3 regions of the Luteibacter pinisoli genome follow, and region 3 is predicted to be linked to each of the others. Evidence: predicted binding sites of a transcription regulator. Region 3 holds the regulator's gene; each other region holds the start of a gene.

Region 1 (7,343 bases), 1.5 Mb from region 3:
CGAGGCTCACCGCCATCTCGTCGTTGTAGTTGCCCTCGCCAAAGCCGAGCGTGGTGAGGGCGATACCGCTGCGCCGCTTGTCGGCGATGCGGTCTTTCAGCTGCTGCACGCCCACCGTGCCCACGTTGAAGTCACCGTCGGTGGCGAGGATCACGCGGTTGACGCCGCCCTTGATGAAGCCCTTCGCCGCCTGTGCATAGGCCAGGTCGATACCCGCGGCACCGTTGGTCGAACCACCGGCGCCCAGCGCATCAATGGCGGCGTTGATCTTCGCGTGCTGGTCGCCCGGCGTGGACGACAGCGCCACGCAGGTGCTGCCCGCGTAAGTCACCAGCGAGATGCGATCCTGCGCGCGCAGCTTCGGCACCACCTGCTTCAGCGAGGCCTTCAGCAGCGGCAGCTTCTCGGGCTCGTCCATGGAACCGGAGACATCGACGAGGAACACGAGGTTGGCCGCGGGGATCTCACTGGCCGGCACGGTATAGCCCTGGATGCCCACCAGCAGCAGCTGGCGGTTGGCGTTCCACGGCGAGGGTGAGAACTCGGTGGTGACGCTGAAGGGGCGCGAACGATCCTTCGGCGCCGCGTAGCCGTAGTTGAAGTAGTTGATGAACTCCTCGCTGCGCACGGCGTCCGCGGGCGGGAGCTGGCCTTCGCTGAGCATGTGGCGCACGTTCGTATACGAACCCGTGTCCACGTCGATGCTGAAGGTCGACACCGGATCGGCCGCCGCCTGGTGCACCGGATTGGTGTCGCGATGGGCGTAGCGGCTGGTGTCCACCTCCTGCACGGCGAGGCCGCCGATGATGACGCCGGGCGGGACCATGTTGGCGGCGATCTTGGCGGGTGCAGATGGCGCGGGTGGTGCGGGCACTGCCGTCGCGACAGCCTCCTGGTCGAGCATCTGCACCTTGGCCTGCGCCGGCATGGCATGCATGGCCATGCGCGCCTGCGGCTGCATCATCGGCGGCGCGGACGGCGCGTAGCCATAGCGGACGCGCGGCGCATCGCTGCAGTTCACGTCGGTTTCGGGGGCGGGCACGGGCGCCACGCGGCGCACGGCCGGCTGGGGTTGCTCGGCGCCGGCGGCACCGGCCGCGGCGACCAGGCCGGTAAAGAGCAGGGAAAGGGTGACGCGAAGGGTGTTCATCGTGCATGGCCTCCTTGGGGACATGACGATGAAACGGGGCAACCCGGCAAACGGGGTTAAACGCTGCGTGCGATCGATTCGATGTTGTTTTCGGCCGGGCCGCCGACGCGGTTGCGGCCGGCGTGCTTCGCCCGGTACAGGGCGCGGTCCGCGGCGTTGAGTAGTTCCAGCGGACCGCTGGTGCCGCTGGCCTGGATGGCCGCGACGCCGATGGTGATGGTCAGCATGCCGAACGGGCTGCGCGGGTGGGCGATGGCCTGCTCCTGCACCTGGGCACGCAGGCCTTCGGCCAGCTGCAGCGCTTCGGCGATGCGCGTGCCGGGCGCGACCACGGCAAATTCTTCGCCGCCGAAGCGGGCCAGGAAGTCACCGACGCGCAGGCCACGCGCCACCAGCGTGGAGGCGAGGGCGCGCAGGCAGTCGTCGCCGGCCAGGTGGCCGTAGCGGTCGTTGTATTCCTTGAAGTAGTCGACGTCGATCATCAGCAGCGCGATCGGTTCGCGCTGGCCGGGGCGGTGCCATTCGCGAAGCAGGCGCTCATCCAGCGCGCGGCGGTTGGCCAGCCCGGTGAGGCTGTCGACGAACACCAGGCCTTCCAGCACGTCGCGGCTGCGCGACAGGCGCGATTCTTCTTCGACCAGATCCACCTGGGCCAGCGTGCCGCGCAGGCCGATGCCGATCACGGCGGCAATCGCGCCGGTGATGCCCAGCGAGGGGTAACCCGGGATCACCATGAGGCCAAAGCCAAGCACGCTCATGGCGAGAAACGTGGGACTGGCGCTCTGCACGAAACGAACGAGGTACACCGGCGGATGCCAGTGGCGTTGTGGCTTGCGCGAGAGCGTGGCGATGCCCATGGCCAGGAACGGCACGTCGAGCAGCGCATCCCATGGCGAATCGCCGAAGTCCGGGTGGCCGCCCAGGGCCACGTAGTGGTTATAGCAATAGCCGGAGATGACGTAGCAGACGAAGAACGCCATCACCGCGCGGAAGAAGTAATGGTCGTCCGCGCGGTCGGTGGCGAGGAAGCGCAACAGCGCGGCCACGGCCAGGCAGACGTTTTCGAAATCGAGCATGCGCGCCACGTCGATGGCCTGCTGCGGGCCCATCGCGCCTTCCATCGACACGATGGAGAACGTGCGCACGTAGAACAGCACGCCGAGCAGGGCCGCCAGCACCAGGTCGATCGCCAGCGCCCACTTCTTGCGCGCGGCTACGGGGGCTGAGGAGACAGCCACGAGCACCGGCAGCACGTACAGGATGTAGAAGAACATGCTGTCGCCGGGCGCCGGGTTGGAGTTATCCAGCACGTAGTTCTGTCGCGCGGAGAGCGACATACCCACCGTCCACAGCGCGAGGCTGCCGAGCAGCAGCCACCAGCGGTTATCGCGCGGGGTGCCCGAGCGGTGCCAGGCGAAGACGACGCTGGCCATGGCCGCGACGGAGACGCCAAAGAAAAAGGCATACGAAATCGCCATGCCACCGGCTGGCGTGACCGCCAGCGCGATCGCGTGGACCGCGAGGACAGCCACCGCGGCAATGACGAGTTTCATGGCGTGCCCCTGGCCCCCTGACTGCGACGCTACCCTTTTTATCGGCGGGGTCTCAGTAAAGTTGAGCCCCGCCGTCAATATCTTACGGCGCGTTTCTCGACAAATGTGAAGGCGCGTCAGGCCGCCCGGATGCTGCCCTTGGCGATGACCGGGCCGGTGGGCTGGCCGGTGGGCGAGCCGCCCGTCGGTTCCACCGAGACGGCCAGCGCGGCGGTCGGGCCGAGGCGATCGACCAGGTCCTTCGGCAGGGCGAAGCGCTTGCCATTCGCCGGCGCGAACACGCCGACTGCGATGGGAGCACCGCCCTCAGGAATCAGCCAGAGCTCGGTGTCGCGGCCCGCCGCCAGCGGCTCGGGGCTGGCGGGCACCAGCAAGAGTTCGCGACGCTCGACGTCCATCGTCGCGGTCCAGGAAGCCACGCCGTTGTCACCGGCCAGCGTGGACACCATCAGCACGGCAGGTGCCGTGGCGGCGGGCGGTGTGCCCGGCGGCCGGGTGAGGGTGAGCACCAGCAGGCAGGCGGCCACGGCCGACGCACCGACGCCAATCCAGCGCCATAGCGCCAGGCTGTCCCACAGGCTAGGGCGCGGGGCCTCGGCCTCGAGCGCCAACCGGCGGCGGATGGCGGCCCAGGTATGCGCCGGAGGTTCCACCGGATCCACCTGCATGGCCAGTGGGGTCAGCCATACCTGCCAGCGGGCGACCGCGGCTTCGGCTTCCGGCTGCTCGGCGATTTCGCGGGCCACGGCGGCCCGCGCGTCGGCGTCGAGCAGGCCAAGCACGTATTCGGCATAACGCAGGTTGTCTTTGTCGTTATCGAAAGTCGTATTCATGAGCCCAGGCACGCCCGTAATTGCATCAGGCCACGGCGGATCCAGCTTTTCATGGTGCCGAGTGGCACCTTGGCTCGTTCCGCCAGCTCGTTATACGTAGCGCCACTGAAAAAGGCTTCACGGATGGAACGGCGTTGCTGGCCCTCGAGCTCATCGAGGCATTCGTGCAGGCGCCCGTAGGCCTGGCTGTCCTCGGCCTGGGACGACGGCCCGGGCGTGTCGTCGACGATCGATTCCCAGGCGATATCGGTCGCCACGTGCACGCCGGGGCGCTGGCGCAGGCGGTCGATGGCCTTGTTGCGCACCACGGTCACCAGCCAGGTGAAGGCGCTGGACAGGGTGGCGTCAAAGGACGACGCGCGCCGCCAGATGGTGACGAAGGCTTCCTGGAGCACCTCATCGGCCTCGGCCCGGTCACCCACCAGGCGCAGGCAGACGCCGAACAAACGCGGCGAGGTGGCCTTGTAGAGTTGCTCGAAGGCCTTCTGGTCCCGGGCGCCCGTGCGCCGCAGCAAGTCGTTAAGCGCGTCCCGCTCGGCGGGCGTGGTGCCTGGCATGCTCGGAAATCCTTGTGACGATGGCGCGTGCCGGTTCTATACCACGACTGGCCGTCACGAAAACGCGACCGCGTCCGGGCGACCCTCCCTGCCGTACCTGCTCCCAAGGCGATCCGCCTGCCAAGGATTCATCCTATGACGACGAAACGCCTGCTGGTTCTCACGGCACTGGGTGCCTGCGGGCTGCCCCTGCATGCGGCGGACCGCTACGCCGGCGATGCCACGCCCCGCGGCGGTGGCGCGCTGCTCTATCACGAGATCCATTACGTCGACGGCGCCCGCCACGTGGTGAGCTACCAGTGCCCGGACGGCAAGCCGTTCGCGCGCAAGGTGCTGAGCTCCGGTACCGACCCCATGCGGCCGGACGTCACCTATGAGGACGCGCGCCAGGGCCTGCACGAGGATGTCCACGCCAGCGGCAACAAGATCGACATCCGGGTGAAGCGCCGGGGTGGCGATGACCAGGCCAAAACCATCGAGGTGCCCAACGGGGCCGTCATCGACGCCGGCTTCGATGCGTATATCCGCACGCACTGGGATTCCCTGGGCACGGGCGCCTCGGTGCCGTTCCTCGTGGCCAGCCGCTTTCGCTTCTATAACGTGCAGATCACCGGCGGCAAGGTGAGCAATGGCAAACGCCAGCTCGCCATGAAGCTGGACACCTGGTACGCCTTTGCCGTGCCCACGATCAACATGACCTACGGCGCCGACGACCACCTCTTGCTGCGTTACGAGGGCATGGGCACCGTGCGTAACGCGAAGGGGAAGGGCATCGATGTGCGCATCGACTTCCCGGCCGCGGGCCGTGCCATGGGCCTGCCGTCCTCGGCCGTGGACGACGTGCTCCACGCCAGGCTGGATGGCACCTGCACCACCTGAGTGCCGGGGCCGTGCATCCGCCGGGGTGGTTCACCCGTATACACCGGTGACGATCCCCGGAGCCTGCCGCCCCATGCGTTTTCCAGCCGCCCCTGACGCACCGCATCGCACCCCGCGCCTGGGCGTGCTCCGCCGCTGGTTCGATACCAGCGCGGATGCCCCGGCCGACGATGCGCGGGCCGACCGCATCGACTGGCTGCGGGCGGCGCCGTTCGTGGCGATGCACCTGGCCTGCGTGGCGGTGATCTGGACTGGGACATCCGCCGTCGCGGTGGCGGTGGCCGTGGCGATGTACGTGGTGCGCATGTTCGCCCTCACCGGCTTCTACCACCGCTACTTCTCGCACCGGACCTTCCGCACCTCGCGCCCGGTGCAGTTCGTTTTCGCCGCCATCGGGGCCTCGTGCGTGCAGCGCGGGCCGCTGTGGTGGGCGGCCCACCATCGCCATCATCACCGCCATGCGGATACGCCCCAGGATCCGCACTCGCCCAAGGTGCACGGCTTCCTGTGGAGCCATGCGGGCTGGTTCCTGACCCCGCGCGGCTTCCGCACCCACATCGACCGCGTGCCGGATTTCGCCGCGTGCCCCGAACTGCGCTGGCTCGACCGTTACGACACCGCCGTGCCAGTGTTGCTGGCGGTGGCGTTGTTTGGCTTCGGCAAGCTGCTTGAACACGTGGCCCCGGGGCTGGGGACCAGTGGCTGGCAGATGCTGGTGTGGGGCTTCTTCATCTCCACCGTGGTGCTGTTCCACGCGACGGTGACGATCAATTCGCTGTCGCACCGCTTTGGCACGCAGCGTTTCGCCACGCGCGACGAGAGTCGCAACAATCCCTGGCTCGCGTTGCTTACCTTTGGCGAAGGCTGGCATAACAACCATCATTTCTTCCCCGGCACGGTGCGCCAGGGCTTTCGCTGGTGGGAGGTGGATCTCACCTGGTATGGCCTGTGGCTGATGGCACGCCTTGGCCTGGTTCGTGATCTCAAGCCCATCCCGGCGTGGGTGGCAGCAAAGATGAGGCGCTAAGGCATGCGAGTCGCTGTGGTCGGGTCGGGTATCGCGGGGCTGGCCTCGGCGTGGCTGTTGTCGCGCCGCCACGAGGTGGTGCTGTTCGAAGCGAGCCACCAGCTGGGCGGTCACGTGCATACCCACACGATCGCGCTGCATGGGCGCGAGTACCAGGTGGATACCGGCTTCATCGTGCATAACCCGGCGCACTATCCGCTGCTGACCGGCCTGTTCAAGGAACTGGACGTGGCGACGCAGCCGACCACCATGAGCTTCGCGGTGCGCAGCGAAGCCTCGGGCCGCGAGTACAACGCCACCTCGTTGTCCACGCTGTTCTGCCAGCGCCGCAACCTGTGGTCGCCGCGCTTCTACGGCATGCTGCGCGACCTGTTTCGCTTCTACCGTGAAGCACCGGCGCTGCTCGATGTCGAAGGGCCGGGCCCGACCCTCGGCGAGTACCTGGACCGTAACGGCTACGGCAGCCTGTTCCGCGATGAGCACCTGGTGCCGATGGCGTGCGCCCTGTGGTCGTCGCCGTCGAGCAGCATCCTGGGTTTCCCCGCGAAGTATCTCGTCCGCTTCATGGCCAACCACCACATGCTGCAGGCCTCGGGCCGGCCGGAGTGGCGCGTGGTGACCGGCGGCTCCCTGCGTTACGTCGAGGCCATGCGTGCCCGCTGGAACGTCACCGAGCGCATCGCGACGCCGGTGCTGGCCGTGCAGCGGCATGCGGATCGCGTGGACGTGCTGACCCACCGGGGCAGCGAGAGCTTTGATGAAGTGGTGCTCGCCTGCCACTCGGACCAGGCGCTGGCGCTGCTGGCGGATGCCCATCCGGTCGAGCGCTTCGTCCTCGGCGCCATGCGTTACCAGCCGAACGAAACCGTGCTCCACACCGATGCGTCGCTGCTGCCGCGCTCACGCAAGGCCTGGGCCGCGTGGAACGCCTGGGTACCGGCCACGCCGGGCGAGGCCTGCACGGTGAGCTACTGCATGAACCTGCTGCAGGGCATCGAATCGCCTGAACCCTTCGTCGTGACGCTTAACCGCAGCGAGTCGATCGACCCGGCGAAGGTGCTGCGCCGCATGACGTACCACCACCCGGTGTACTCGCATGCCTCCGTGGCGGCACAGGGCTGCAAGGCGGAGATCCAGGGCAAGCATCGCACCTGGTTCGCCGGCGCCTACTGGGGCTGGGGTTTCCACGAGGATGGCATCCGCAGCGCGGTGGAACTCGCGCACGATTTCGACCGCGTGGCCACCACCCGGCGGGCCTTCGCATGAGTGCCGCGTTCGCCAGCGCCGTGTACGAAGGCATGGTGACGCACCGTCGCCATGCGCCGAAACCGCATGCGTTTTCGT
Region 2 (7,343 bases), 660 kb from region 3:
TCTTCAGGCGCTTCACGCCCTGCCGGGCGGCTGCGTCGATGGGCACGATCTGGTCGTCCGTGCCGTGGATCAGCAGCACCGGCACGTCGATCTTGTCCAGGTCCGGGCCGTAATCCACTTCGGAGAACTCGCGGATGCAGTCGTACTGGCCCTTCAGGCCGCCAAGCATGCCTTGCAGCCAGAACGATTCGCGCACGCCTTCAGAGACCTTCGCGCCTTCGCGGTTGTAGCCATAGAAGGGCAGGCTGAGGTCGCGGTAGAACTGCGAGCGGTCGTCCCACACGCCGTCACGGATGCCGTCAAACACGGCTTTCGGCAGGCCCAGCGGGTTGTTCTCGGTCTTGAGCATCAACGGCGGCACCGCGCCGACCAGCACCGCGCGCGCGACGCGGCTTGTGCCATGGCGGCCCATGTAGTGCGCGACTTCACCACCACCGGTGGAGTGGCCAACGAGGATGATGTCCTTGAGGTTCAGTGCCTCGATCACCGCGTGCAGGTCGTCGGCGTAGGTATCCATGTCGTTGCCGTCAAACGTCTGCGTGGACCGGCCATGGCTGCGGCGGTCGTGCGCGACGGTGCGAAAGCCGTTGTTCGACATGAACATCATCGGGGCATCCCACGCGTCCGCACTGAGCGGCCATCCGTGGGAGAACACGACCGGCTGGCCGTTGCCAAAGTCCTTGTAGAAAATCTCGGTGCCGTCTTTGACGCGTACGTAAGGCATGGGATGGCTCTCCAGCGGGGGGGCGATGTCGGGAATCCCGAGTCTCGCCGCTGGGCGCGCGCCGTTATTGGACAAAAACTGCCCATGGCGTACAAACGGTAGAATAGGCGGTTCCAGGCCCTCCCGAGATCCCCGCCGTGTCCGCCGGTACCGCTTCCGACGCCGCGCTTGAAGCGCTCTTCGTTCCCTTCGCCATCGGCGACCTCCGCCTGCCGGCCGAGGGCGGCGTGCTGATGCTGCGCGCCCGCGAAGGCTTTGCGTTGCGCGAACACAGCCGCGCCGGCTGGGTGCTCCAGCAGTCCTTCAAGCCCGCGGCGGATGCCCTTGCCCGCTACCGTTACACGGTGATTCCCGCGCCGCCCGCGGACCCTGGCACGTTCGAGCGGATCCTCGTGTTGCCTACACGCCAGCGTGAAGAAACGCGCGCGTTGTTCGCCCACGCGATGCGCCTGCGTTCACCGCAGGGCATCGTCGTCGCCAGCGTGCCCAACGCGGAAGGGGCGAAGACCGCCGAGTCCGATCTGGCGTTGCTGGCCGGTGGCGTCACCCAGGTGTCCAAGCATAAATGCCGCGTCTTCTGGACCCGGCCAGACGCCACGGCGGATGAAACCCTGCTCGCGGACTGGCTTGCCCTGGATGCGCCGCTGCCCATCGCCGATGGTCGTTTCGTCAGCCGTCGCGGGCTGTTCGCATGGGATCGCGTCGACGTCGCCTCCGCCTTGCTGGCCAGCGTGTTGCCTGCGGATCTGCACGGACGCGTGGCCGACCTCGGCGCGGGCTTCGGATACCTCGCCTGCGAAGTGATCGACCGCTGCGCCGGTGTCACCGAGGTGGCGCTGTTCGAAGCCGAGGGCAGGGCGCTCGATGCGGCGCGCCTCAATATCGAAGCCGCCGTGGCGCGCAGTGGCCGTGCCATCGCCACGCGCGTCGCCTGGCATGACGTCACCCAGGGGATCGACGGCCGCTACGACGTCATCGTCTCCAACCCGCCTTTCCACCAGGGCCGCGCCGACCAGCCTGAACTCGGCCGCGCCTTCATCGTTACCGCTGCCCGCGCGCTGGCGCCGAGTGGCCGCTTCTGGATGGTCGCCAACCGCCACCTCGCGTACGAAGCCACGCTGGAGGCCTGCTTCGCGCAGGTCCGCACCGTGGTCGATCGCGATGGGTTCAAGGTGATCGAAGCCAGGGAACCCCGCTCATGAAACTGGTAAGACTCCTCGCCAACCTCGGCTACGGCAGCCGCAAGCAGGTGGCCCAGCTGTTCCGCGAAGGCGCCGTCACGGATGCCGCGGGTGACGTGCTCTACGCCGACGACAAGGTGGAACACGCCGATGTGCGCTTCGAAGGCGAGCCGCTGGATCCCCCGCAGGGCATGATCCTGATGCTCAACAAGCCCACCGGTTACACCTGCTCGCGCAAGGACGTCGGGCGTCTCGTCTACGACCTGCTGCCGCCGCGCTTCGGCGTGCGCAATCCAGTGCTGTCCACCGTGGGCCGGCTGGATCGCGATACCTCCGGCGTGCTGCTGTTCACGGACGACGGCCCGCTGCTGCACAGGATCATCTCGCCGAAGAGCGCGCTGGCGAAGGTGTACGAAGCCACGCTGGCGGAAGACCTGCGCGGTGACGAGGGTGAGCTGTTCGCCGCAGGCACGTTGATGCTGGAAGGCGAGAAGGATCCGCTGGAACCCGCTGGCCTGGAGGTGCTCGGCACGCGCCACGTGCGGCTGACGCTGACCGAAGGCCGTTACCACCAGGTGCGCCGGATGTTCGCCGCCGTCGGCAACCACGTCGTCACCCTTGAGCGCATGGCCGTGGGTGGCCTCACCCTGGGCGGCCTTGAGCCCGGCACCTGGCGCCTGCTCACCCCGGAAGACGTCCGCACGCTGTTCGGCGGGTAGTTGTGGACGCGCCCTGCACGCGGGGTGCAGTATCCCAAGTCACCTTTGTCTGACTGGGGAGTGAGAGATGAGAAAGATCGCAATCGTGGCCGCAGGGCTGCTCGTGTGCGGCGCGGCGCAGGCCGCGGATACCAGCGTCACCGTCCCGATGACCATGGTCTCGACCGATGGCACCGGTACCTCGGTGGGTAGCGTCACCGTCAGCGAGAGCACCGGCGGCCTCGTCTTCACGCCCAACCTGAAGGGCCTGCCGCCGGGCGAGCACGGCTTCCACCTCCATGAGAAGCCGAGCTGCGCGCCGGGCGAGAAGGACGGCAAGAAGGACGGCAAGAAGGGCGCGGCCCTCGCGGCCGGCGGCCATTTCGATCCGGAACACACCGGCAAGCACGAGGGCCCGGATTCGGCCGCGGGGCATGAAGGCGACCTGCCGAAGATCACCGTGGGCGCGGATGGCACCGATACGACGGCCGTGACGGCGCCGCGGCTGAAGAGCCTGGCGACGTTGAAGGGGCATGCGTTGATGATCCATGCGGGTGGCGACAACTACGCTGATCAGCCGAAGCCGCTGGGCGGTGGTGGGGATCGGATTGCCTGCGGCGTAGTCAAATAACCGCTCGCGCTCCTACAACGCGGCGGTTGTAGGAGCGCACCCTGTGCGCGATCTTTTAGAAGAGGTCGATGCTACCGAGCGCCACCGGCGCCCCCAGCTCACCGCGTGCCGTGAGCTTCTCAAAGCCCTGCACGCTGTTGCGCCCGTTCTGCTTGGCGAAATACAGCGCCTTGTCCGCGCGATCCAGCACGATCTCCGGATAGTCGTTCTCGCTGATCAGCGCGTAGCCGATGCTTACCGTCACGTGGCCTACCTGGGGGAACGCCCAATTCGCCACGTGCTCGCGGAAACGCTCCAGCGCACCGGCCGCCGCCGCCTCGTCTTCGGAGGCGATGAGCATCACGAATTCCTCGCCACCAAAACGGAACAGCACGTCGTTCTGGCGGAAGCAGGCGCGCATCTGCTGCGCCAGCATCAGGATCACCTCGTCGCCGTACACATGGCCCCAGGTGTCGTTGATGCGCTTGAAATGGTCGATGTCGAGGATGGCGAGGTAGATCTGCGCCACGTCCTCGATATGCGTGCGCCGCTCTTCGTCACGGCGCGCAGCACGCGCACGCTGGCGCTGCAGCTTCAGCAGGCGCTGCAGGCGCTGCTCGAAGCTGCGGCGGTTGTACAGGCCGGTGAGCTTGTCGCGCTCGCTCTCATTGAGCAGGGCAATGTAGTTCGCGTAGATGCGGGCGAAGCCTTCCACCATGGTGCGCACGCTGTCGAGCGTGTCCTCGGCTTCGAGCATCACCGCGCCGATAGCGGCGTGTTCGCGGATGATCGGCACCACGAGGCGGCATAGCCCCTCGTCGGTCACATCGGTGATCACTTCCAGCGTTTCCATGGCGCACACCATGGTTTCCACCGGGTCGCCATCGCGCATCGGCTCCACGGCTTCGACCACGCAGTGGCCATCGCTGTTGCGCAGGCAGACGGTGAGGGATTCCACCGGGTGCTGCAGCGTGTCGCCGCGCTTGCACAGGGTGACGCTCTTCACCGCCACCAGTTCGGCCATGGACAGCACGAGGCTGTGGTCCAGGGCGTCGATGTCGCGGTGATGGGTGAACTCGGCCACGGAGGCGAGCAGGCGGGATTCCGGCATGCCGCCGGCAAGCGAATGCCAGGGCGTCCTCACGGCCGCACCGAACCAGCGGCCTGAGGGCCGCGGATGAAGCTACGAAATGCCACCGAACGCATCCTCCCCCGAGAAGGGCCCCCTGTATGAGCCCGATGATCGCGGTACGCGGGATACCAACCCACGTCCCCTTGCACTCTATAGCGACCGTGAAGCCGCGAACTTTAGAGCAATTTCTCGCGGAGTGGCGAGATTTGTGAAGAGGGTCTCAAAAAACGGCGTTAGATCGTGGCAACGCCCGCGGGCCAATGGCTGAGCAAACCGCGGTCCACACCCACCCGTCGGCACGAGCGCGTCGCCACGCCATCGGTGAGCGCGGCGCGGAACAACGGCGCCATGCCGCGCAGGGTGGCCGTGGCCACGCGGCCCTTCATCTGGTCGGCGGCGCTGCGCCGGAGCAGGTCGCTGGCCCAGGGCGGGAGCAGGGCGGCACCGGCATGCAGGAAGATGTCGCGCGACAGCCCGGCCAGCGGCACGGGCAGGTCCAGGTCGGCCAGCACCTCGAGCACCACGCGGGTGCGCTCGGTGTAAGCCAGGGTCGGGATGATGTCGCGCACGTAGTCATCCAGCGCCGCCACCGAGCCCGGCACGTCGCGGGCGCCCAGGGCTTCGGCCACGCGGCGGGTTTCGTCCAGGTAGGCATCGGCGGCGGCGGCCGGTACGTCCATCGGGCCGTAGGCGCGGAAGCCGGCCAGGAAGCTGGCCATCTCGCTCACGTGCACCCAGGTCAGCAGGTCCGGGTCGTCGGCCGAGTAGGGCTGTCCGGCTTCGTCCAGGCCGCGCACGTTGGCGTGGATGCTGCGCACGCGGGCGATCATCGCGTGCGCCTCGGCGGTGGGCGCGTAGGTCGTCCCGCCGACGAAGGCCGTGGTCCGGCGCAGGCGCCCGACCAGATCCTCGCGGAAGTTCGAGTGGTCCCACACGCCCGCCAGCGCGCGCGGATGCAGCGTCTGCAGGTACAGCGCGCACAGGCCGCCGGCGAGCATCCCGCAGAAGTCGTTATGGATGCGCCAGGTGACCGAGTTCGGCCCGAACAGGCCGGGGTCGCCCGCGGGGTGCTCGTAGTCGATGCCGCCGGTGGGCGGCTTGGGGAAGGCCGTCATCACCCAGCGCCGGATCGGCGCGGTGGCGGGGCGAAGCAGGGTGCGCAGCATCGCTCAGTCCCCCGACCACCAGCCGCGCCACTTAAAGAACCACACCGGCAGGATCATGCTCACGACGATGATCAGCAGGGCGACGGGGTAACCCCAGTGCCAGTCCAGCTCCGGCATGTACTTGAAGTTCATGCCCCAGATGCCGGCCAGGATCACCGGCGGGATCGTGGCCACCGAGGTCACCGTCAGCACCTTCATCACGTGGTTCTGGTCGGTGCTGATGAAGCCCAGCGTGGCATCGAGCAGGAACTGCAGCTTGTTGGTCAGCTGGTCGTCGAACTCATCCAGCGTGCGCAGGTCGTGTTCGACCACGCGCAGGCGCACCTCCACCGCATCGCCCATCCAGTCCGGTTTCTTCGCACGGACGAAGGACACGATGCGCTGTACGCCGAGCATCGAGGAACGGTTGCGCGACTGCAGCCCTTCCAGGCGGCCGACTTCCAGCATGCAATCGCGCAGGATCGGCGTACCCAGCCGCTCGGGCGTGAACACCCGGTCGGAGAGCTTCTTCAGTTCGGCGGAGACGTCTTCCATCCGCTGCGCGGCCAGGTTCACGATGGCCTCGATCAGGGTGGCCAGCACGTCCGCGCTGGAATCCCAGTGCTGGTGCGCGCAGCTTTCGTTGGCCAGGTCGAACGCTGGCGACGAGGTGAAGCGCAAGGTCATCAGGACATGGTTGGTCACCACCAGGCCGACCGGCTGCGGCGCGTGGCCGTTGTCGGTATCGGCGAAGTAGGGGATCGACAGGTACATCGCATCGTCGTCGGTGCGGATGCGGCTGGACAGCGCCAGGTTGACGATGTCGGAGCGCTCGGGAACGCGCAGGCCGGTGATCTCGGCGGCGCAGCGGCGCTCGTCCTCGGTGGGTTCGAGCAGGTCGATCCAGATCGGCGCCTTGGGGCGGCCCATCCCGGGCATCCAGATCGTGGGGCGTTCGTGTTGGCCGTGTTCGTGGACTATCAGCACGTGCGTTGGGTATCCCAGGCTACCAAAGACGCGCCGCCGGGCTGGCCGGCGGCGCGGGGCAGTTTACGCCTCCAGAGTGGCGTCGAGCGTGATCTCGGCCCGGAGCACCTTCGATACCGGGCAGCCTTCCTTTGCCTGCTTCGCGATCTCGGCGAACTTGGCCTGGTCGGTGCCGGGGATCTTGGCCTTGGTGGTGAGGTGCACCTTGGTGATGGAGAAGCCTTCCCCGTCCTTGGCCAGGGTGACGTCGGCCCGGGTCTCGATCCGGTCGGCCGTGAGGTTGTTGTTGCCCAGCATCAGCGACAGCGCCATGGTGAAGCACGCCGCGTGCGCCGCGCCGAGCAACTCCTCCGGGTTGCTGCCCGGGCCATCCTCGAAGCGCGAGGCAAACCCGTAGGGGGCGTCCTTGAGTACCCCGGTCTGGCTCGAGATGAGCCCCTGGCCTTCCTTGATGTTTCCGGTCCAGACAGCCTTACCCCATTTCTGCATGATCTCTCTCCTGTGGGTGATGGATTGTGCTCGTGAAGGCGCGCATGATTTGATCTTCGACAACGCTAGCGCCCGGTCCATCGAGAGAATGCGAAAGAGCGCTCCGGATAGCTTGGAGAGAACGACGATGAGTGCGACGGCAAAACCGCTGGACATCAAGCACGACCGGGCCAACGCGGTGTTCCAGGTAGAGGTGGACGGCCAGGAATGCGTGCTGGAGTACCGCCTGGAAGGCAAGACCATGGTGATTACCCACACCGGCGTGCCCAGCCCGGTGGCGGGGCGCGGCATCGCCAACCTGCTCACCCGCAAGGCGGTGCAGTGCGCGGAAGCCTCCGGCTGGAAGGTGCATCCCGCCTGTTCCTACGCCGACACCT
Region 3 (7,343 bases):
GCCGCCCCGGCGGTGATGGGCGGCCTCAATTTCTCGCTGGAAGCCCTGGTACCCAAGTTCGACCGGCTGAACCCGATCCAGGGGTTCTCCCGCCTGGTGTCCAAGAACGGCCTTGTGGAGCTGGGCAAATCCCTGCTCAAGCTGCTGCTGATCGGCGGTGCGCTGGCCTGGTACCTGCGCAAGAGCACCTCGGAAATGTATGCCGTCGGCACCGGCCAGGTGAACGAGGGCATCGCCCATGCCTTCGGCGTGTTCGGCAGCGCCTCGCTCATCTTCGCCCTGGCCCTGGGTGGCATCGCCCTGGTCGACGCGCCGTGGCAGAAGTACAGCTTCACCACGAAGATGAAGATGACCAAGCAGGAAGTGAAGGACGAGCACAAGGAAAACGAGGGCTCGCCGGAACTGAAGTCAAAAATCCGCCAGATGCAGCACCAGATGGCGCGGCGCCGGATGATGGAAGACGTGCCCACGGCCGACGTCATCGTGGCCAACCCGAGCCACTTCTCGGTGGCCCTGAAATACGACGAAAACCGCATGGGAGCGCCACGCGTGGTGGCCAAGGGCATGGATGTAATGGCCCTGCAGATCCGGCAAGTCGGCACCGATGCGAAGGTTCCGGTGGTGGAAGCGGCTCCGTTGGCACGAGCCTTGTATCACACGACGGAGATCGGACGCGAAATCCCCTCGGCCCTGTACGTGGCCGTGGCCCAGATCCTGGCCTACGTGTTCCGTTTGAAGCAGGCGATCGCCGTTGGCGACGTCCCGCCTGACATGCCCCAGCAGGATATCGATCCGGAGCTGATGGGCCCTTACCGCATGGACAAGTGAGACACATGGCAGCTTCCACCAACCTGATGGGCACCTTCCGGCAGATCGGCCGCCGTGGCGTCGCCGCACCGGTCGCCATGCTGATCATGCTCGGCATGATGATGCTGCCGCTGCCGCCGTTCATGCTGGACCTGCTGTTCACCTTCAACATCGCGCTGTCGCTGGTGATCCTGCTGGCCACCATGTACGTGATGCGGCCGCTGGAGCTGGCCTCGTTCCCGACGGTGGTCCTGTTCGCCACGTTGCTGCGCCTGGCCCTGAATATCGCCTCCACCCGCGTGGTGCTGCTGCACGGCCATAACGGCCCGGGCGCGGCCGGCAAGGTGATCGAGGCCTTCGCCGAGTTCGTCATCGGCGGCAACTTCGCCGTCGGCTTCGTGGTCTTCGCCATCCTCACCATCATCAACTTCGTGGTGGTGACCAAGGGCGCCACCCGCGTGTCCGAAGTGACCGCCCGCTTTACCCTCGACGCCATGCCCGGCAAGCAGATGGCAATCGACGCCGACCTCAACGCCGGCCTGCTCACCCAGGAACAGGCGCGCGAGCGCCGCCAGGAAGTCCGCGAGGAAGCCGACTTCTACGGCTCGATGGACGGTGCCTCGAAGTTCGTCCGCGGCGACGCCACCGCCGGCATGCTCATCCTCGCGATCAACATGCTGGGTGGCTTCTTCATCGGCATGTTCCAGCATGGCCTGTCGGCTAGCGAAGCGGCCCGTACCTACACGCTGCTGACCATCGGTGACGGCCTCGTCGCCCAGGTGCCCGGCCTGATGCTCTCCATCGCCACGGCGGTGATCGTCACCCGCGTGTCCAAGTCGCAGGAGATGGGCAAGCAGGTGTTCGGCCAGCTGTTTGCGCAGCCGAAGGCGCTGGGCGTGGCCGCGGCGGTGCTCGGCGTCATGGGCCTGATCCCGGGCATGCCGAATATTCCGTTCCTCCTGCTGGCGGGCATCGCCGGCTTCGCCGCGTTCAAGCTGCACCAGGGCAAGCAGGCGCCAGCGACCGGCACGCCGGGCGCGCCGGGCACCGAGCTTGCCGCGCTGGAGGCCGCGCCGCCGGCCGAGCGCCTCGAACTGTCGTGGGAAGACGTGGCCCAGGTGGACACCATCGGCCTCGAAGTCGGCTACCGCCTGATCCCGCTGGTGGACAAGGCGCAGGGCGGCGAACTCATGGCCCGCATCAAGTCCGTGCGGCGCAAGCTGTCCCAGGAGCTGGGCTTCCTGGTGCCGTCCGTGCACATCCGCGACAACCTCGACCTGGCACCGCATGGCTACCGCATCTCCCTGATGGGCGTGCCCATGGGCGAGGCCGAGATCCATACCGAGCGCATGCTCGCGATCGACCCGGGCCGGGTGCACGGCACCATCAACGGTATCGCCACGCGCGACCCGGCCTTTGGCCTGGACGCGGTGTGGATCGAGCCGGGCATGCGCGAACACGCGCAGACGCTGGGCTACACCGTGGTCGACCCGGCCACCGTCATCGCGACGCACCTGTCGCACATCCTGCAAAACCACGCCCACGAACTCATTGGCCACCAGGACGTCCAGCAGCTGCTCGACCGCCTGGCCCAGCAGACCCCTAAGCTGGTGGAAGACCTGGTACCCAAGCGCCTGTCGCTTGGCGCCGTGGTCAAGGTGCTGCAGAACCTGCTGGCCGAGCGCGTGCCCATCCGCAACTTCCGCGGCATCGTCGAATCGCTGGCGGAGCATGCGGGGCAGAGCCAGGATCCGGGCGTGCTCGCCGCCGCGGTGCGCGTCACCCTCGGTCGCCAGATCGTCCAGGAAATCGCCGGCCTGGGTTCGGAAGTGCCTGTCATTACTTTGGCGCCGGAGCTCGAACAGATCCTGCTGCAATCCCTGCAGGGTGGTGGCCCCGCCGGCGCGGCCGTCGAGCCGGGCCTGGCCGATCGCCTGCAGAAGAACGTCGCCGAAGCCGCGCGTCGGCAGGAAGCGGCGGGTGAACCGGCCGTGCTGCTGGTCTCGCCGGCCCTTCGTCCCTGGTTGTCGCGCTTTACGCGCCATGTGGCCCAAAACCTGCATGTACTTGCCTACAACGAGGTTCCGGATAACCGCCGCGTCAAGTTGGTGACGGCACTGGGACGCTAGACATGACGTACCGCGCGACAAGAACAGGATCGATCGCATGAAAATCAAACGATTCGTTGCTTCCGATATGCGCCAGGCCATGCGCCAGGTGCGTGACGAGCAGGGTCCGGACGCCGTGATCCTCTCCACGCGGCGCATGGACGACGGCATCGAGATCATCGCTGCGCTCGACTACGACGAGGCCCTGGTCCGCGAGGCCGGCTTTGCGTTCGACGAGCCGCAGGCGGAAGAGAAGCCCGGCATCATGCGTGCGGTGCGCGATACCCGCGAAGCCGAGCGCCTGGCCCGCGTCGACCAGGCCCGCGCCGCCACGGCCGCCGCCGTCGAGCGTGCCGCGAAGGCCGCGCCGGCCAACCCGAACGCGCCGCAGCGCCAGTCGTCCTCCGCGCTCGCCGCCAGCGTCGCCGACGTGGTGCGCGCCGCCACCGTCAGCGCGCCGCAGAACGACACCGCGGTGAACGGCATGCGCGCCGAAATCAACAACCTGCGCGAGATGCTGGAAGTGCAGCTCTCCGCGCTGGCCTGGAACCAGATGGACCGCGAGCAGCCGCTGCGCGCCCGTGTCCTTCGCGAGATGACCCGCCTCGGTATCGACGGCGACGTGGCCCGCGCCCTGTGCGCCGAACTGCCCGCGGACATGACCGTCGAGCAGGCCCGTTACCTGCCGCTGGGCATCCTCTCGCGCAACATCCGCACCAGCGGCCGCAACTTCGACACCGTCGGGGGTGGCATCACCGCCTTCGTCGGCACCACCGGCGTCGGCAAGACCACCACCATCGCCAAGCTTGCCGCCCGCGCGGTGCTGCGCCACGGGGCTTCCAACGTCGCGCTGATCAGCGCCGACCAGTACCGCATCGGTGCTGGCGCGCAGCTGGAACACTATGGGCGCCTTCTGGGCGTGCGTGTGTATAACGCCCACGACGCCGCCAGCCTGCGCACGGTGCTGCTGCAGCTGCGTGGCAAGCACACCGTACTGATCGACACCGCTGGCCTGGCCGGCAACGACCCGAAGCTGCAGCAGCAGTTCGAGACGCTGCGTGCGATGGCCGACGTCCGCGTGTGCCTGGTGCTCGCCGCCAACGCCCAGGCCCAGGCCATCGACAACGCGGTGCGCGCCTATGCGCCGCTGAAGCCGCAGAGCGCCATTCTTACCAAGCTCGACGAAACCCCGCTCCTGGGTGGCGCGCTGTCGGCGGTGATCCGCCACGGCATGCCGCTCGACTACACCACGGATGGCCAGCGCGTTCCCGAAGACATCGCCACTGCTGACGCACGCAAGCTGGTCTGCCTCGCCGCCCAGATGCTCAAGCAGCGCAACGACGAACCGGATGACGCCATACTTGCCGACCGCTTCGGCTTCGCGTCTTCACCGGCCCTGGCCTGATCGCAGATTCTGACGAACGTGACCCCGGCAACCGCATCCGCAACCTCTTTCACGGCAGTGAACTCCTTCATGACCACACACGTCGACAATTCCCAGGCCGCCACGCTTAACTGGCTAGCCGACCGCCGCCCCACGCGGAGCATCGCGATCGCGGGCGGCAAGGGCGGCGTGGGCAAGACCACGGTGGCCGTGAACCTCGGCATGGCCCTGGCCATGGGCGGGCGTGACGTCCTCCTGCTGGACGCCGACCTCGGCATGGCCAATATCGACGTGCTGCTCGGTCTGCAGCCCACGCGCCATCTCGGTCACATGCTCGAAGGCGCCTGCGCCATCGAAGACCTGGTGCTGGAAGCGCCGCATGGCCTGAAGGTGATCCCGGCCACCTCCGGTACCCGCCGCATGGCCCAGCTGCCGAACATCGAGCATGCCGCCGTCATCCGCGCCTTCGACGAATACCCGCTGGCGCCGGAGTACCTGATTGTCGACACCGCCGCGGGCATCTCCGATAGCGTGTCGATGTTTGCCGCCGCCTCCGACGAGGTCGTGGTGGTGGTCTGCGACGAGCCGGCCTCGCTCACCGACGCCTACGCACTCATCAAGGTGCTGTCGCGCGAATTCGCGGTGAACCGCTTCCGCATCGTGGCCAACATGGTTCGCCACGCGCAGGAAGGCCGCCAGCTGTTCGAAAAGCTCTCCCGGGTGACCAATCGGTTCCTCGATGTGTCCCTGGATTTCATGGGCATGGTTCCGCACGACGAGTACCTGCGCCAGGCCATCCGCCGCCAGTCGGCGGTGGTCGAAGCCTGGCCCAGCAGCCGTTCGGCGGTGGGATTCAAGAATATGGCCAGGTCGGTCGATACATGGGGTGAACCCGAACCCCGTGGTCAGGGTCGGATCGGCTTTTTTGCCGGCCGCGAGCACGTGGGGGGAGGGCTGCCGTTGTGAGCGTCGCGAGCGAATACCTTGAAATCACTAAGGTTCCGGCCGATCAACTGGTAAAAACGCACGCGCCGCTGGTGCGCCGGATTGCCTATCACCTGATGGGCCGCCTGCCGCCCAGCGTCGATGCGAACGACCTCATGCAAGCCGGGATGATCGGCCTGCTTGAGGCGGCAAGGAACTATTCGCCGACTCGCGCGGCCAGCTTCGAAACCTATGCGGGCATCCGCATTCGTGGCGCCATGCTGGACGAACTGCGCAAGACGGACTGGACCCCGCGCTCCGTGCACCGAAAGTTGCGCGAAGTGGCGGAAGTCACCAGGCAGATCGAGAACGAAACCGGCGGCGACGCCAACGACGTGGAAGTGATGAAGCGTCTTGGCATCGATGCCATGGAGTACAACCAGATCCTGGCCGACGCGGCGAGTGCGCGGTTGCTGAGCCTGACGGCGCCGGAAGGCGACGAAGGTTTCGCGATCGACGTGGCCGACCCGGACGCCGCGGGCCCGGACGGCCTGTTCGAAAAAGACGGCCTGCGCCATGCGCTCGCCGACTCGATCGACGGGCTTCCCGAGCGCGAAAAGCTGGTGATGTCGCTGTACTACGATGAAGAACTCAACCTGAAGGAAATCGGTGCGGTGTTGGGAGTGAGCGAATCGCGCGTGTGCCAGATCCATGGCCAGGCCCTGATCCGACTCCGTGCACGCATGTCAGGTTGGAAAGACAAACACTAAGAACGACGCGGCAGTAAGGCGGAGAACGTTTTGGACAAGAACATGAAAATCCTCGTGGTGGACGATTTCTCCACCATGCGGCGCATCGTCCGTAACCTGCTGGTGGAGCTGGGTTTCACCAACACGCTCATCCAGGAAGCGGAAGACGGCAACGCGGCGCTGGCGCTGCTGCGCTCGCAGCCCATCGACCTGGTGGTCACCGACTGGAACATGCCGAACATGACCGGCATCGACCTGTTGCGTGCCATTCGTGCCGACGCCGCGCTGAAGAAGCTGCCGGTGCTGATGGTCACGGCCGAGAACAACCGCGACCAGATCATCGCAGCCGCGCAGAGCGGCGTGAATGGTTACGTCGTGAAGCCGTTCACGGCCGTCACGCTGAAGGAAAAGCTCGACAAGATCTTCGAACGACTCGCTGCGGCCGCGGGCTAAGGGACTGACCATGAACACGATGATTTCCGCTGGCCAGGACGTGGCCCCCGAACTGCGCGAGCTGCTCGACGCCGACGATAGCGTGGCTTTTGAAAAGGCGCTCGACAGCCTTATCCGCAGCCGCGAGCAGCACCTGTTCATGGCGCTGGGCCACCTGGCGCGCGACCTCCACGAATCCGCCCGCCGCCTTGCCGCCGATATCTCCAGCGAAGGCATCCCGGGCACGATGAGTGACGCGCGCAAGCACCTGCGTGACGTGCTCGAAATGAGTTCGCAGGCGGCCCACCGCACGCTGGATTTCAGCGACAAGTTGCGCCCGCAGGCGCAGGCCCTGGCGAAAGAGGCCGACGAGCTGCTCGTGCTCGACCAGGCCGACCCCGTCTTCAACGTCAACGCGACGGCCCTGGCCGTGCGCGTGGGCGATTTCGCGCAGAGCTGCGACATCGGCTTCGGCGAAATGGTCGAAGCGCAGTCCTGGCAGGATCTGTCCGGCCAGCGCGTCGCCCAGGTCGAAGCCTTCATGGCCAAGGTCGAGTCCTCGCTGATCGAGCTGGTGCGCCTCACCGGTTCGCTCGCGGGTGGCAACACGCCGGCCGCGGACAAGGTCAGCCAGGACGAAGTGGATCGCCTCCTCAGCGAATTCGGGTTCTGAGCCCGGCATGAGCGTGGAGCTGGACAACGAGCTGCTCAACGTCTTCCTGATCGAGGCGCGCGAACTGCTCGAGACCCTGGGCGAACAGCTCGTGGACCTCGAGGCCTCGCCGGAAGACAGCGAGCTCCTGAACGCGGTATTCCGTGCGTTCCATACCGTAAAGGGCGGTGCGGGCTTCCTTGGCCTGAACGCCATGGTGGAACTGTGCCACCGCGCGGAAGACCTGCTCAACGAGGCGCGTAACGGCGCCATCGTCCTCAACGCCG

Evidence for each region. The regulator FliA, encoded in region 3, starts transcription of late flagellar genes. The targets are predictions, from matches to a motif close to TAAAGTTTNNCNNNCNNNGGCCGATAA.
Region 1: the regulator FliA is predicted to act here: its motif matches at 2,742-2,768, upstream of FIV34_RS08675 (GGDEF domain-containing protein).
Region 2: the regulator FliA is predicted to act here: its motif matches at 4,498-4,524, upstream of FIV34_RS12610 (GGDEF domain-containing protein).

The regions. Positions count from the first base shown of each region.
Region 1 covers NZ_CP041046.1:1,894,530-1,901,872, forward strand. Annotated here, with positions in the region: gene FIV34_RS08670 (vWA domain-containing protein) at 1-1,150, opposite strand, end outside; gene FIV34_RS08675 (GGDEF domain-containing protein) at 1,207-2,703, opposite strand; gene FIV34_RS08680 (anti-sigma factor) at 2,820-3,536, opposite strand; gene FIV34_RS08685 (sigma-70 family RNA polymerase sigma factor) at 3,533-4,093, opposite strand; gene FIV34_RS08690 (hypothetical protein) at 4,229-4,972, shown strand; gene FIV34_RS08695 (acyl-CoA desaturase) at 5,046-5,999, shown strand; gene FIV34_RS08700 (NAD(P)/FAD-dependent oxidoreductase) at 6,003-7,265, shown strand; gene FIV34_RS08705 (DUF1365 domain-containing protein) at 7,262-7,343, shown strand, end outside.
Region 2 covers NZ_CP041046.1:2,777,778-2,785,120, reverse strand. Annotated here, with positions in the region: gene FIV34_RS12630 (alpha/beta fold hydrolase) at 1-724, opposite strand, end outside; gene FIV34_RS12625 (class I SAM-dependent methyltransferase) at 853-1,926, shown strand; gene FIV34_RS12620 (pseudouridine synthase) at 1,923-2,624, shown strand; gene sodC (superoxide dismutase family protein) at 2,692-3,234, shown strand; gene FIV34_RS12610 (GGDEF domain-containing protein) at 3,290-4,357, opposite strand; gene FIV34_RS12605 (oxygenase MpaB family protein) at 4,579-5,511, opposite strand; gene FIV34_RS12600 (CorA family divalent cation transporter) at 5,515-6,420, opposite strand; gene FIV34_RS12595 (OsmC family protein) at 6,541-6,966, opposite strand; gene FIV34_RS12590 (GNAT family N-acetyltransferase) at 7,094-7,343, shown strand, end outside.
Region 3 covers NZ_CP041046.1:3,436,221-3,443,563, reverse strand. Annotated here, with positions in the region: gene flhB (flagellar biosynthesis protein FlhB) at 1-828, shown strand, start outside; gene flhA (flagellar biosynthesis protein FlhA) at 834-2,936, shown strand; gene flhF (flagellar biosynthesis GTPase FlhF) at 2,974-4,320, shown strand; gene FIV34_RS15625 (MinD/ParA family protein) at 4,390-5,265, shown strand; gene FIV34_RS15620 (RNA polymerase sigma factor FliA) at 5,262-5,993, shown strand; gene cheY (chemotaxis response regulator CheY) at 6,024-6,425, shown strand; gene FIV34_RS15610 (protein phosphatase CheZ) at 6,436-7,077, shown strand; gene FIV34_RS15605 (chemotaxis protein CheA) at 7,085-7,343, shown strand, end outside.